DNA from 3 places in the Agrobacterium sp. GD03872 genome. Region 3 is predicted to be linked to each of the others. Evidence: riboswitches for the same ligand, from Rfam matches in the RefSeq annotation. Region 3 holds a riboswitch; each other region holds the start of a gene.
The links. A riboswitch is a leader RNA that binds a small molecule or an ion and turns the genes downstream of it on or off. The one in region 3 is predicted to bind thiamine pyrophosphate.
Positions count from the first base shown of each region.

Region 1: another riboswitch for thiamine pyrophosphate. It lies ahead of thiB (thiamine ABC transporter substrate binding subunit); the one in region 3 lies ahead of N5D22_RS22930 (ABC transporter permease).
Region 2: another riboswitch for thiamine pyrophosphate. It lies ahead of thiC (phosphomethylpyrimidine synthase ThiC); the one in region 3 lies ahead of N5D22_RS22930 (ABC transporter permease).

Region 1 covers NZ_JAOCCY010000005.1:180,205-184,946, reverse strand. The annotation lists gene N5D22_RS14765 (thiamine diphosphokinase) at 1-249, shown strand, start outside; gene N5D22_RS14760 (ABC-F family ATP-binding cassette domain-containing protein) at 254-2,080, shown strand; gene N5D22_RS14755 (VOC family protein) at 2,172-2,564, shown strand; TPP riboswitch at 2,610-2,720, shown strand; gene thiB (thiamine ABC transporter substrate binding subunit) at 2,758-3,771, shown strand; gene thiP (thiamine/thiamine pyrophosphate ABC transporter permease ThiP) at 3,791-4,742, shown strand, end outside.
Region 2 covers NZ_JAOCCY010000005.1:20,503-25,244, forward strand. The annotation lists gene thiO (glycine oxidase ThiO) at 1-269, opposite strand, end outside; gene thiC (phosphomethylpyrimidine synthase ThiC) at 271-2,094, opposite strand; TPP riboswitch at 2,188-2,299, opposite strand; gene N5D22_RS14030 (acyl carrier protein) at 2,482-2,733, shown strand; gene N5D22_RS14035 (acyl-CoA/acyl-ACP dehydrogenase) at 2,733-3,914, shown strand; gene N5D22_RS14040 (amino acid--[acyl-carrier-protein] ligase) at 3,919-4,742, shown strand, end outside.
Region 3 covers NZ_JAOCCY010000016.1:62,907-67,648, forward strand. The annotation lists gene N5D22_RS22925 (alpha-glucosidase) at 1-1,266, shown strand, start outside; TPP riboswitch at 1,303-1,405, shown strand; gene N5D22_RS22930 (ABC transporter permease) at 1,537-2,322, shown strand; gene N5D22_RS22935 (ABC transporter substrate-binding protein) at 2,319-3,269, shown strand; gene N5D22_RS22940 (hydroxyethylthiazole kinase) at 3,266-4,006, shown strand; gene thiE (thiamine phosphate synthase) at 3,993-4,655, shown strand; gene thiD (bifunctional hydroxymethylpyrimidine kinase/phosphomethylpyrimidine kinase) at 4,652-4,742, shown strand, end outside.

The sequences.
Region 1 (4,742 bases), on a different contig from region 3:
GCGCAGCCGCTGCTTCCCGGCTCACTCAATGTCGACCTGCCGGCTGGCTCGCTGTTTTCGGTTGCCGGGTTCACCGCCCTTGAGGGGCTCGATATCGGCAATGTGCGTTATCCGCTCAAGGATTTCGCGCTTGCTTTCGGCTCCTCCCGCACTATTTCCAATGTCGTGAATGGCGGCCCCGTGCATTTCTCGCTGAAAAGCGGAAAAGCCATCGTGCTCGCCCGCCCCTATGATCTGACCGGAGCCTGACGCCTTGGCACCCCCAATTTTGAAACTCGATGACATCAAGCTGACCTTCGGCGTGACCCCGCTGCTCGATGGAGCCAATCTCCAGGTGGAGCCGGGCGACCGCATCTGTCTCGTCGGGCGCAACGGTTCGGGCAAGTCGACGCTGATGAAGATCGCCGCCGGTCTCGTCGAGGCGCAGTCGGGCGAGGTTTTCCGTCATCCCGCCGCCACCATCCGTTATCTGGAACAGGCGCCGGATTTTGCCGGTTACGACACGGTTCAGGCCTATGCCGAGGCGGGGCTGGGGCCGGGTGACGATCCCTATCGTGTCACCTATCTTCTCGAGCACCTCGGGCTGACGGGACAGGAAAATCCGGTGAGCCTTTCCGGCGGTGAAGCGCGCCGCGCGGCCCTTGCCCGCGTGATGGCGCCGGAGCCCGATATTCTGATGCTGGACGAACCGACCAACCATCTGGATCTGCCCACCATCGAATGGCTTGAAAGCGAGCTGCAGCAGACGCGCAGCGCACTGGTGCTGATTTCGCACGACCGGCGTTTTCTCGAAAAGGTCTCGACCTCGACCGTATGGCTGGATCGTGGCCAGTCGCGCCGTCTCAATCGCGGTTTTGCCCATTTCGAGGAATGGCGAGACAAGGTGCTGGAAGAGGAAGAGCTGGAGCAGCACAAGCTCGGCAAGGCCATCGAGCGCGAAGAACACTGGATGCGTTATGGCGTGACCGCAAGACGCAAGCGCAACATGCGCCGCGTCGGCGAGCTTCAGGCCATGCGTGCGGAATATCGCGGCCATAAGGGGCCGCAGGGTACGGTGCAGGCGACCGCCACCGAAGGGCGGGAATCCGGCAAGCTGGTCATCGAGGCCGATGCCATCACCAAGTCTTATGGCGAGCGCGTGATCGTCGCGCCGTTTTCGCTGCGCGTCCATCGCGGCGATTGCATCGGTTTCGTCGGCCCGAACGGCGCCGGCAAAACCACGCTTCTGAAGATGCTCACAGGCCAGCTTGAGCCCGATAGCGGCACTGTGAAGCTCGGCACCAATCTGGAGATCGCGACGCTTGACCAGAAACGCGAGGATCTCAATCCCAACGATACGCTCGCGCATTATCTGACCGATGGCCGCGGCGAGAATCTGCTGGTCAATGGCGAATTGAAACATGTGACGGGCTATATGAAGGATTTCCTGTTCCAGCCGGAACAGGCCCGCACGCCGATCCGCAACCTTTCCGGCGGCGAGCGCGCCCGTCTTATTCTGGCGCGCATCCTGGCGCGGCCGACCAATCTTCTGATCCTCGACGAGCCGACCAACGATCTCGATATCGAAACGCTCGACCTGTTGCAGGAAATCGTTGCGGGCTTTTCCGGCACAGTCATTCTGGTCAGCCACGATCGCGATTTCCTCGACCGCACCGTCACGTCCACCATCGCGCCCGTTAATCCCGATGAGCCCGATGGACGCTGGATCGAATATGCCGGCGGTTATTCGGACATGATGGCGCAGCGCAAGGGCGCCGCCGAAGAAAAACGCAGGGCTGAGAAACAGGAAAAGGCAAAGGCCGCACCTTCCGTTTCTGCGTCGCAGGATCCTTCGAAGGCTAAAGGCAAGCTTTCTTTCAAGCAGAAATTCGCGCTCGAAAATCTGCCGAAGGAAATGGAAAAGGCCCAGGGCGAAATCGCAAAACGGGAGCAGCGCATGGCCGATCCTCAGCTCTTTACCAAGGACCCGGCCGCCTTCAACACATTGGCGCAGGAGATGGCGAAGCTGCGCGAAAAGCTGGAGCGCATGGAAGAGGAATGGCTGGAACTGGAGATGCTGCGCGAGGAACTGGAGGGCTGAAGGCGGTCGGTCGCAATGCGATCCTTCCCTAGTCTTTGACAGACAGGCGGAATTGCCGTTCTATGCCGGCGTTGTCGGAGGAGTTCTGAAAATGCGCATGATTTTCGTCAATCTGCCGGTCAAGAATATCGAGACATCGAGAAACTTCTTCACGGCTCTCGGTTTCAGCTTCAATCCGGAATATTCGGATGACCGCACGCTCTGCATGATCGTTGAGGAGAACATCTTCGTGATGTTGCTCCAGGAAGAGCGTTTTCGCGATTTCATCAATGGGGATATCGCTGACGCCAAGAGCAGCACCGAGGTTCTGACCTGTCTTTCCGCCGGAAGCCGCGAGGAAATCGACCGGATGATCGCAACCGCGCTTGCATCTGGCGGCAACGGCTGGAAACCGGTTCAGGACCATGGCTTCATGTATGCCGGCAGTTTTCAGGATCCCGACGGGCACGTCTGGGAACTGGTGCACATGACGGGGCAGGGCTGATCCCGGCCATCTTGCCAAGCAGAGACGACGGGACTACATCATCATCATGATCTAACGGGGTGTCTTTTGTGCTTTCGTGCAAAAGGCTGAGAGGCTTGCCAACCCGAAGAACCTGATCCGGTTCATACCGGCGGAGGGATTAGACGGCTTTCGGACAGGCGGCTATTTCCCTTTTTGTTGTGAGGAGATACCCGTGCGCCGTCGTTTTTTTCTGAATTCCCTGGTTGCCGCTTCGCTGTTTATGCCCGGTCTTGCCGCCGCGAAGGACAGGCAAGAACTGACCGTCTACACCTATGAAAGCTTCGTCTCCGAATGGGGGCCGGGTCCCAAGGTGAAGGAAGCTTTCGAAAAGGTCTGCGGCTGCACGGTCAATTTTGTGGGTGTCGCGGATGGCGTGGCGTTGCTCAATCGCCTGAAGCTTGAAGGGGCGGGGTCCAGGGCGGATGTGGTGGTCGGTCTCGACACCAATCTTGTCGCGGAAGCGAAACAGACCGGTCTTTTCGATGTCAACGGTATCGACGCATCGGCTGCCAAGGTGCCGGGCGGTTACAAGGATGATGTTTTCGTGCCCTATGATTACGGCCATTTCGCCGTCATCTATGATACGCAGACGGTGAAAAATCCGCCGGCGAGCCTTAAGGACCTCGTGGAAGGCGATCCCTCGCAGAAGATCGCCATTCAGGACCCTCGCACGTCCACGCCCGGGCTGGGCCTGCTCTTGTGGGTGAAGTCTGTTTATGGCGACAAGGCGCCGGAGGCCTGGGCGAAGCTCAGGAAGCGCATTCTGACCGTTACGCCGGGCTGGTCGGAATCCTACGGGCTTTTCACCAAGGGTGAGGTGCCGATGGTGCTCTCCTACACCACCTCGCCGGCCTATCACATGGTCGCGGAAAAGACGGACCGTTATCAGGCGGCCGCGTTTTCCGAAGGGCACTACATCCAGATCGAAGTATCAGGCCTCCTCAAGAACGCGCCGCACAAGGAGCTGGCAAAGCAGTTCCTTGCTTTCACGCTGACGTCGGGTTTTCAGGACGCCATTCCGGAAAATAACTGGATGATGCCAGTCGCAGCGACTTCCAAGCCGTTGCCCGAGGCATTTTCAAAGCTGGTCGTGCCGCAGAAGACCTTTCTGATGGACCCGGAAGAGGTGGCGAAGAACCGCAAGGCGTGGATCGACGAGTGGCTTGCGGCCATGAGCATGAACTGACGAAGAGGCGCGCCCAGGCATGATGCTGCGTCGCGACTACAGGCGGTCGATCATTTTCGGGATGGTGGCCTTCGCCGCCGTTTTCCTGTTCATGGCGCTCGCCGTCGCGGCTCTGCTCTCCTTTGATTCCGGCGCATCCGTTACCGGAATCAGCGATGCCTATACGCTGCGCATCCTGCGCTTCACGCTCTATCAGGCAATGCTTTCCACGGTTCTTTCCATTGTTCTCGGCCTGCCGGTGGCATTGGCGCTTTCCCGTCGCAAAGACTTTCCGGGGAGGATCTGGATCATCAGGCTGATGGCGGTGCCGATGGGGCTGCCGGTGATTGTCGGCGCCTTCGGCATTATCGCCATCTGGGGCAGGCAGGGCGTCCTGAATACGGCCCTCGTTTTTATTGGCGCCGATGAGCCTTTCAGCATTTACGGCCTTTCCGGCATTCTTGTCGCCCACGTGTTTTTCAATCTGCCGCTGGCGGTACGGCTGATGCTGGCCGGGCTGGAGCGCATTCCCGGTGAATACTGGCGCATGGCGGCAAGCCTCGGCATGGGGCAGGTGTCGGTTTTCCGTTTCATCGAATGGCCTGCGGTATCGAAGCTCGTTCCGGGCATCGCCGGGCTCATCTTCATGCTCTGCGCCACCAGCTTCACGCTGGTGCTTCTGTTGGGCGGCGGGCCGGCGGCGACGACGCTGGAGGTAGCGATCTATCAGGCGCTACGGTTCGATTTCGATCCGCAGCGGGCGATTGCGCTTTCGGTCTTGCAGATCGTTCTCACCGCAGTTCTGCTTGGCCTGCTGGCCCTTTTTCCATCGCCGGAAGCGGAAATCTCCTCGCTTGGTCGTCCCATCAGTCGTTTCGATGGCAAGACCGCCAGCGCGCGCCTTTGGGACGGGACGGCAATCCTCTTTGCGGTTCTGCTTGTCGGCCTGCCGCTTGTCGCGATAGCTGTCTCGGGCCTGAGGGCCGATCTGC
Region 2 (4,742 bases), on a different contig from region 3:
GCTGGCGCGACAACCAGCGTGCCGTTGCGGACGGCAAGACCGGGTGTGGCTTCATCCCACCAGTCGAGCGCCGCCTGGCCAAGCGTCAGAACCGCCGCTTCAGCGCTTTCACGTTCGCACCAGGGCGCCAGCATGCCGCCCGCATACCAGGATGCACCGCGAAAGGGTTCGGCATTGCGCTCGCAAATCTCCACCGTAAAGCCGTTTCGCGCCAGTTCGAGGGCCGCCGTCAAACCGGCGACCCCCGTTCCCTTGACAAGGACGCGCATGTTACTCGGCATCCGCAGGCGTCGTGAGCGGCATGTAAAGCTCACCACCCTCCTTGAAGCGTGCGGCCATGGCCTCCAACCCTTCCTTCTGCGCCTCCGCGCGGATATCGTGGGAAATCCGCATCGAGCAGAATTTCGGCCCGCACATGGAGCAGAAATGCGCCACCTTGTGCGCCTCCTTCGGCAAGGTCTCGTCATGGAAGGAGCGGGCAGTGTCCGGATCGAGCGATAGGTTGAACTGATCCTCCCAGCGGAACTCGAACCGCGCGCGCGACAGCGCATCGTCCCGGACCTGTGCCGCCGGATGGCCCTTGGCAAGATCGGCGGCGTGGGCCGCGATCTTGTAGGTGATAACACCGACCTTCACGTCGTTGCGATCGGGCAGGCCGAGATGTTCCTTCGGCGTGACGTAGCAGAGCATCGCGGTGCCGAACCAGCCGATCATCGCCGCACCGATGCCGGAGGTGATATGGTCGTAACCCGGCGCAATATCGGTGGTGAGCGGCCCGAGCGTATAGAAGGGCGCTTCGCCGCAGGTCTTCAACTGCTTGTCCATGTTTTCCTTGATCTTGTGCATCGGCACATGGCCGGGGCCCTCGATCATCACCTGGCAATCCTTCGCCCAGGCGATCTGCGTCAACTCGCCGAGCGTCTCCAGCTCCGCGAATTGTGCGGCGTCATTGGCGTCGGCAATCGAGCCGGGACGCAAGCCATCGCCCAGCGAGAAGGAGACATCGTAAACGCGGCAAATGTCGCAAATCTCGTCGAAATGCTCGTAGAGGAAGCTTTCCCTGTGGTGATGCAGACACCATTTGGCCATGATCGAGCCGCCGCGCGAGACGATGCCGGTGACGCGGTTGACGGTGAGAGGGATGTAATGCAGCCGCACGCCGGCATGGATGGTGAAATAATCCACACCCTGCTCCGCCTGTTCGATCAGCGTATCGCGGAACACTTCCCAGTTGAGGTCTTCGGCAATGCCGTTGACCTTCTCCAGCGCCTGATAGAGCGGCACCGTGCCGATCGGCACCGGCGAATTGCGGATGATCCATTCGCGGATATTGTGGATGTTGCGCCCGGTCGACAGGTCCATGACGGTATCCGCACCCCAGCGGATCGCCCAGACCATCTTCTCCACCTCTTCCGCCATGGAGGAGGTGACGGCGGAATTACCGATATTAGCATTGATCTTGACGAGAAAATTACGGCCGATAATCATCGGCTCAAGTTCCGAATGATTGATATTGGCGGGGATGATGGCGCGGCCGGCCGCCACTTCCTGACGCACGAATTCCGCCGTGACGTAGTCAGGAATATGCGCACCGAAACTTTCGCCGTCACGCGCCAGCTTTTCCTTGGCCACCTCGCGCCCGAGATTTTCGCGGATGGCGATGAATTCCATTTCCGGCGTGATGATACCGGCCCGCGCATAGGCAAGCTGGGTCACGGCTTTACCGGCGGTGGCCCTGAGCGGCTGGTGGCGCACCGAAAATTCTGGCGTCAGGCGTTCGCCGGTGGCAAAGCCGTTATCCTCCGGCTTGACGTGCCGGCCGTCATAAGCCTCGACATCACCGCGCGCCACGATCCAGTCATGACGCAGACGCGGCAAACCCTTTTCAATCAGAACGGTATGCGAAGGATCGGTATAGGGACCGGAAGAATCATAAACCGTCACCGGCGGTTCGCCCGCCGTCGGGTGTACGGCGATCTCGCGCATCGGCACACGGATATGCGGATGCAAAATGCCCGACCTGTGGATTTTCGTGGAGGCGGCGTGCGGCCCGGTGGTGACGGCAAGCGGGATATTCTTGGCAGCGATATTCATCTTGAGGCTCCAAAGTTTGACAGTGGAGACCCAGTTCGAGCCGGAATGATGGAAAATACCGTCGCGCCGATAGCGTACGCATACGCCAGCCGACCTCCGGTCTTTGCACCGTCCCTACGCCAGTATGAACTGGATCAGGTTCAACGGGTCACTGCGCATGAAAGCAGAATCTCAGCCCCTTGACGGGACACCCCTGGTGAATGGCCACAGCAAAAAACACCGTCAGGCTTTTGTCAAGGCCGCCGATCTAAGCTTGGCAAAGGTGCGGGAATGGCGCATGCTGCCGTTAGTTGTAATTAACCTAACGGTTTAGGCGAATATTATCGTTTGCTACGTAACGATAAGCACAAACCATCCTGATGTGAAATTCATGGGAGATACGTCGGAATGAACGCGACTATTCGTGAAATACTGGCAAAATTCGGCCAGCTTCCAACCCCCGTCGATACGATTGCAGATGACGCCGATCTTTATGCGGCGGGCCTTTCTTCCTTTGCATCGGTGCAATTGATGCTCGGCATCGAAGAAGCTTTCGATATCGAATTCCCCGACAATCTCTTGAACCGCAAGTCATTTGCCAGCATCAAGGCTATTGAAGACACCGTTAAACTCATTCTGGATGGTAAAGAGGCAGCCTGATGAACGTCACCGTCGCGCCGCAGGATGAAACGCTGTCCGCGCGCGCGGGCCGTGTCGCGGCAATTGCCGCCAAACACGCGGATGAGGTGGATGTCACCGGCCGCTTTCCCCAGGAAGCCGTTGATGCACTGCGGCAGGAACGTCTGCTCGGCATCCAGGTTCCCTATTCGCTGGGCGGCGAAAGCGCTTCCCTGCAGGAAATCGCCGATATCTGCGCCCGCCTCGGCCAGGCCTGTTCCGCAGCCGCGATGATTTTCGCCATGCACCACATCAAGCTGTCGAGCCTTGTGGAACATGGCGAGGCGAGCGAATGGCACGCGGACTTCATGCGCCGCGTGGCGGCGGAACAGCTGCTGCTCGGTTCTGCCACCACGGAAGGCGGCATCGGCGGCAATCTGCGCAACTCCATATGCGCGATAGAGGTCGAAGGCGATGACTGCCGGCTGGAAAAGGACGCCACCGTCATTTCCTACGGCAGCAATGCCGATGCGATCCTCATCACCTCGCGCGCCCACAAGGATGCCGCGCCCGCCGATCAGGTGATGACGGTCTTCCTGAAAAACCAGTACACGCTCGAAAAGACCCATGTCTGGGATACGCTCGGCATGCGCGGCACCTGTTCGGATGGTTTCCTGTTCCGCGGGCAAGCGCCGGCGGCGCAAATATTCCCGAAGCCCTTCGCGGAAATCGCCGCGCAATCCATGCTTGCAAGCTCGCATCTTCTCTGGAGCGCCGTCTGGTATGGCATCGCCTCGGATGCCGTGCTGCGCGCCCAGTCCTTCGTCAGAGCCGCAGCGCGCAAGTCGCCCGGCACCGCCCCTCCCGGCGCGATCCGCCTTGCCGAGGTCTCCACCAAGCTGCAGGTCGTGAAATCCAACATCATCGCCGGCATCAAGGCTTACGAGGATACCAAGAGCGACCCCGAAAAACTGATGTCGATGGCTTTTGCCGTCGCCATGAACAATGTGAAGATCTGCTCTTCGGAAACCATTCTCGAGATCATCGATCACGCCATGCTGGTCTGCGGCATCATGGGCTACAAGAACGGCACGCCCTACAGCCTCGGCCGGCACCTGCGTGACGCGCATTCCGCCCGACTGATGATTTCCAACGACCGTATTCTTGGCAATTCCGCCAATCTCCTGCTGGTTCACAAGCAGGACACCAGCCTCTTGGGATAAGACCATGGACATGCAAACATCGTTTCTCGATCGACTGTTCGAAGAAGGCCTGCTGATTGAAACGGGTGTGGACGGTCTTTATGGACGCAGCGGCCAGTTCGAGGATGTCATTGCCGCCTTCGAGAGGCTGATCGACCGCACGGGCGGCGCTGACGGCGCCGAAGCGATCCGCTTTCCGCCCGGCATCAACCGCGCCTATTTCGAAAAGAGCGGTTACATGAAGAGCTTCCCGCAGCTCGCCGGCACAGTCCATTCCTTCTGCGGCTGTGAGCTCGACCATGTCAGCCTGCTGAAAACCATGGATGAGGGCGGTGACTGGACCAAGGACCAGAAAGCGACAGACATCGTGCTGACGCCGGCGGCCTGCTACCCGCTTTATCCGACGATTGCCAAGCGCGGCGCGCTGCCTGCAGGCGGCGGTCTCTATGACATCCAGTCCTATTGCTTCCGCCATGAACCCTCCAAGGATCCGGCCCGCCAGCAGCTTTTCCGTATGCGCGAATATGTTTGCATGGGAACCGAGGCCAACGTCACCGAATTCCGCCAGACCTGGATGGATCGCGGCGTGGAGATGATGAAGGCGGTCGGGCTCGATGTCACCATCGATGTCGCCAACGATCCCTTCTTCGGCCGCGCCGGCAAGATGCTCGCCAACAACCAGCGCGACCAGAACCTGAAATTCGAACTCTTAATCCCGGTCACGTCAACGACCAGCCCGACGGCCTGCATGAGCTTCAACTACCATCAGGATGCCTTCGGCCAGAAATGGGGCCTCAACCTTGAGAATGGTGACGTCGCCCACACCGCCTGCGTCGGTTTCGGTCTTGA
Region 3 (4,742 bases):
GGATTAAAGGATGGCGTCAACTCCTTTGCCCGGCTGGAGAAAATTCGCGCGGCCGGAACGAAGGTATCAGGCCTGTGGTGCGAAGACTGGGTGGGGCTTCGCCAGACATCCTTCGGCGCGCGCCTGTTCTGGGACTGGCAGGCGAACGACACCCGCTATCCGCATCTGCGCCAGAAGATCGCCGAGCTTGCCGATCAGGGCATCCGCTTCCTTGGTTATGTGAACCCCTATCTCTGCGTCGACGGCCCGCTTTTCCAGGTAGCCGAAAAAGCCGGTTATTTCGCCACCGGTGCGGACGGCAAGACGGCGCTGGTGGATTTCGGCGAGTTCGATTGCGGTGTGGTCGATTTCACCAATCCGGCTGCGGCCGATTGGTTCGCCGAGGAGATCATCGGCAGGAACATGCTGGATTTCGGCCTTTCCGGCTGGATGGCCGATTTCGGCGAATATCTGCCGATAGACATTACCCTTTCCAACGGCGTGGACGCCAAGCTGATGCACAATGCCTGGCCCACGCTCTGGGCCGAGGTCAATGCAAAGGGTGTCGAAAGCCGGGGCAAGACCGGCGAGGCGCTGTTCTTCATGCGCGCCGGCTTCACCGGCGTGCAGGCGCATTGCCCGCTGATCTGGGGCGGCGACCAGTCCGTCGACTTCTCCCGCCACGACGGCCTAGTCACCGTCATCTGCGGCGCGCTTTCCTCCGGCCTCATGGGCAACGCCTATCACCATTCCGATATTGGCGGATACACCAGCCTGTTCGGCAATGTCCGGACGGCGGAACTCATCATGCGTTGGGCGGAAATGGCCGCCTTCACCCCGGTCATGCGCACCCATGAGGGCAACCGCCCGCGCGACAACCTCCAGATCGATCAGGACGAGGCGGTTCTTGCCCATTTCGCCCGCATGACGTCCATCTATGTCGCCCTCGCCCCCTATCTGAAGTCGCTCTCCACGGAGGCTGCCAAGACCGGCCTGCCGGTGCAGCGGCCGCTCTTCCTGCATTACGAGGACGACCGACAGACCTATGCCATTCAGGACAGCTATCTCTACGGAGCGGACATGCTGGTCGCCCCGGTCTGGAGAGCGGGCGAAACGCAGCGCACGCTCCATCTTCCGGGCAATGGGGAATGGGTGCATCTGTGGAGCGGCGTGCGTCATTCTGGCGGAGGAAAAGTCACCGTGGATACGCCGCTTGGCCAGCCGGCGGTGTTCTATCGTGCCGATAGCAGCCATCGCCAGCTGTTTGAACAGCTTCGCAGCATCTGAGCCGTTGACAGCCAGCTAAAAAAACGACAGTTTCCGACCCATTCCGAGGGGAGCATCTGACGATGCTGAGATGGCGATGAGCCGGACCCTTGAACCTGATCCGGGTCATGCCGGCGTAGGAACGGAAACTGCCGCGCTTTTTTAAATGTGCCGCCCTTTCTCTTCTCCGCGTTTCCCGGATCTCCGTGATTGTCACATCTGGAGATAGAACGATGATGCTGAAAACTTCCGCCCTTCGCACATGGTGCGTTTGCGTCTGAGGTCCGGCTCATGCGTGCCACTCATGCGCTGAACGGTGTCGGTCTTCTGCTTCTTCTCTGGCAGGCGGGGACATGGCTGTTCGCGCCGCCCCGTTACATTCTGCCGTCCCCGGCCGATGTCGCCGGTGCCTTCCTGCGCCAGCCGGGCTTCCTGTTCGGCCAGGCCATGGTGACGTTTGGCGAAATGGCCCTCGGGCTTGCGGCAGGCATCACCGCCGGCATAGCCGTCTCCTTCACAATTGCCGCCATACCGCGCCTTGGCCGCCTCGTCTGGCCCATGGTTCTGGTGTTGCAGGCTTTTCCGGTCTTCGTGCTCGCCCCCATTCTTGTCCTCTGGTTCGGCTTCGGCATGGCCTCGAAAGTGGTGATGACCGCGATCATCATATTCTTTCCGGTCGCTTCCTCCTTCACCGACGGCCTCAATCGCACGGATCGCGCCATTCTCGACGCCGCCTCGCTGACTGAGGCGAGCCACTGGCAGATCCTCACCCGGCTGCGAGCGCCGCTGGCGCTGCCCTCGCTGATTTCAGGCCTGAGGGTGGCCGCACCGCTCGCCCCGCTTGGCGCTGTCATCGGCGAATGGGTGGGCGCATCAGCCGGGCTCGGTTTCGTCATGATCCAGTCCAACGCCCGCATGCAGACCGATACCATGTTCGCCGCCATGGCCATTCTCGCCGTCATGGCGGTGCTGCTACGGCTTGTCGTTGACTTTTCGACCGCCCATCTGGCCCCCTGGGCCAAGGAAACAGAACACACCATTCCTTTCAGATCTTTACGGAGACTTTCGGCACCATGAAACGAACTCTTCTTTCCCTCGTCGTCGCGGCGGCAAGCGTGCTTTCGCCCATGCAATCGCAGGCGGCAGACAAGCTGACCGTGTTGCTCGAGTGGTTCGTGAACCCCGATCATGCGCCGATGGTAATCGCGAAAGAACGCGGCCTGTTTACCGATGCGGGGCTGGAGGTGGAACTGGTTCCGCCCGCAGACCCCTCCGCCGTGCCGCGCCTCGTCTCGGCCAAACAGGCCGATATCGGCGTGCATTACCAGCCGAACCTCTATCTCGATCACGATGCCGGTCTGCCGCTGGTGCGTTTCGGCACGCTGGTCGAAACCCCGCTCAACACTGTCACCGTTCTGGCCGATGGCCCGATCAAGAGCCTGAAAGACCTGAAGGGCAAGAAGGTCGGTTTTTCCGTTTCCGGTTTCGAGGATGCGATGCTGAAGCGCATGCTGGAAAAGGACGGTCTGACGAAGGACGATGTCGAACTCATCAACGTCAACTTCTCGCTCTCGCCGTCGCTGATCGCCGGCAAGGTGGATGCCACGCTTGGCGGCTTCCGCAATTTCGAACTGACGCAGATGAAGCTCGAGGGTCACGAGGGCCGCTCCTTCTTCCCGGAAGAACACGGCGTGCCGGCCTATGACGAACTGATCTTCGTCACCCATCGCGACCTCGTGAAGGACAGCCGCCTGCCGCGTTTCCTCTCCGCCGTGGAACAGGCCGCCATCTTCATCACCAACCACCCGCAGGAATCCTGGCAGCTTTTCATCAAGGCCTATCCGAACCTTGACGATGCGCTGAACAAGCAGGCCTTCTTCGATACGCTGCCGCGTTTCGCCAAGCGCCCGGCCGCGCTCGACCGCACGCGCTACGCCCGTTTCGGCGCCTTCATGCAGGAGATGCAGCTGATCAAGCAGGCGCCGACGGCGGACGACATCGCCGTGGAGCTACAGCAGCCATGACGACGAATTTCCCGACAGCGGCAATCGCCGCCGAGATTCTGGAGCGCGTGCGCAAAATGCGCCCGCGCGTACATTGCCTGATGAACACCGTGGTGCAGAAATTCACCGCGGATGGCATCACGGTCGTCGGCGGCATTCCTTCCATGACCACCTCGCTCGAGGAAATCGAGAGCTTCGTGACGAAGGCGGATGCGCTGACCGTCAATCTCGGCACACTGGATGCCGAGCGGCGCAAGGTCATCCGGCTGGCGATCGAGATCGCCAATGCATCCGGCAAGCCATGGATCGTCGACCCCGTTCATTGCGATTATTCACCGTCGCGCCTGGAATTCGCGCGCGAACTCATCGCACTTTCCCCGACGATCGTGCGTGGCAATCACGCCGAGATGAGCCTGATCGGCGGTATGCCTGGCGTGGTGAGGATCGAGACCGGACCTGTGGATCATCTCAGCGACACGACCCGCAGCGTCAGGATCGTCAACGGCCATCCGTGGATGGCGAAAGTGACCGGAACGGGGTGCCTTTCGGGCGGCGTCATCGCCGCCTTCATGGCTGTCGAAAAAGACGCCCTGACGGCGGCGGCCTCCGCCCTTGCCGTCACCGGCGTTTCCGCCGAACTCGCAGCCAAGCACGCAAGAGGCCCCGGCAGCTTCGAACCGGCGTTTCTGGATGCGCTTTCTGAAATTTCCGGTGAGGACATCACACATCACGCGAGGATAGAGCATGAACAAGGTTGATTACCGCCTCAACGCGCTGGTCGATGCGAGCCTTGGCGATGTCGCGCCGCTGCCGGAGCTTGCTCTGGCGGCCGCACTCAACGGCGCGACCATTCTGCAATATCGCGACAAGCACGGCTCAACGCGCGAGATGATCGAAAACGCCCGCGCCATTCACGAGGCCATCGCCGGCACCGGCGTGCCGCTGGTCATCAACGACCGGGTGGATGTGGCGCTCGCCTCGGGCGCGGACGGGGTGCATCTCGGCGCCGACGACATGGACGCCAAAACCGCAAGGCGCATTCTCGGCGAAAAGGCGATCATCGGCCTCACCGTCAAGAACCGGTCCGATGCCGAGCGGGCGGCCTCCATGCCCGCCGACTATGCCTGCATCGGCGGCGTGTTCGAAACCGTTTCCAAGATCAATCCGGACAAGCCGGTCGGTATCGACGGCTTTACCACGCTGCGCGCCATGCTGAAGGAGTGGAAGCCGGATATGCCGGTCGGCGCTATCGCCGGCATCGATCTTGCCCGTGTGCCGCCGGTCATCGCGGCGGGTGCGGATGGTGTGGCGGTGATTTCCGCCATTTTCCGCGCGGGCGATATTGCCAGCGCAACCAAGGACTTCCGCTCCAAGATTGACGCGGCGCTGAAAGCGAGACAGCCATGACATCAATTGCATTGACCATTGCCGGCTCCGACAGCGGCGGCGGCGCGGGCATCCAGGCGGACATCAAGACCTTCTCCGCGCTCGGCG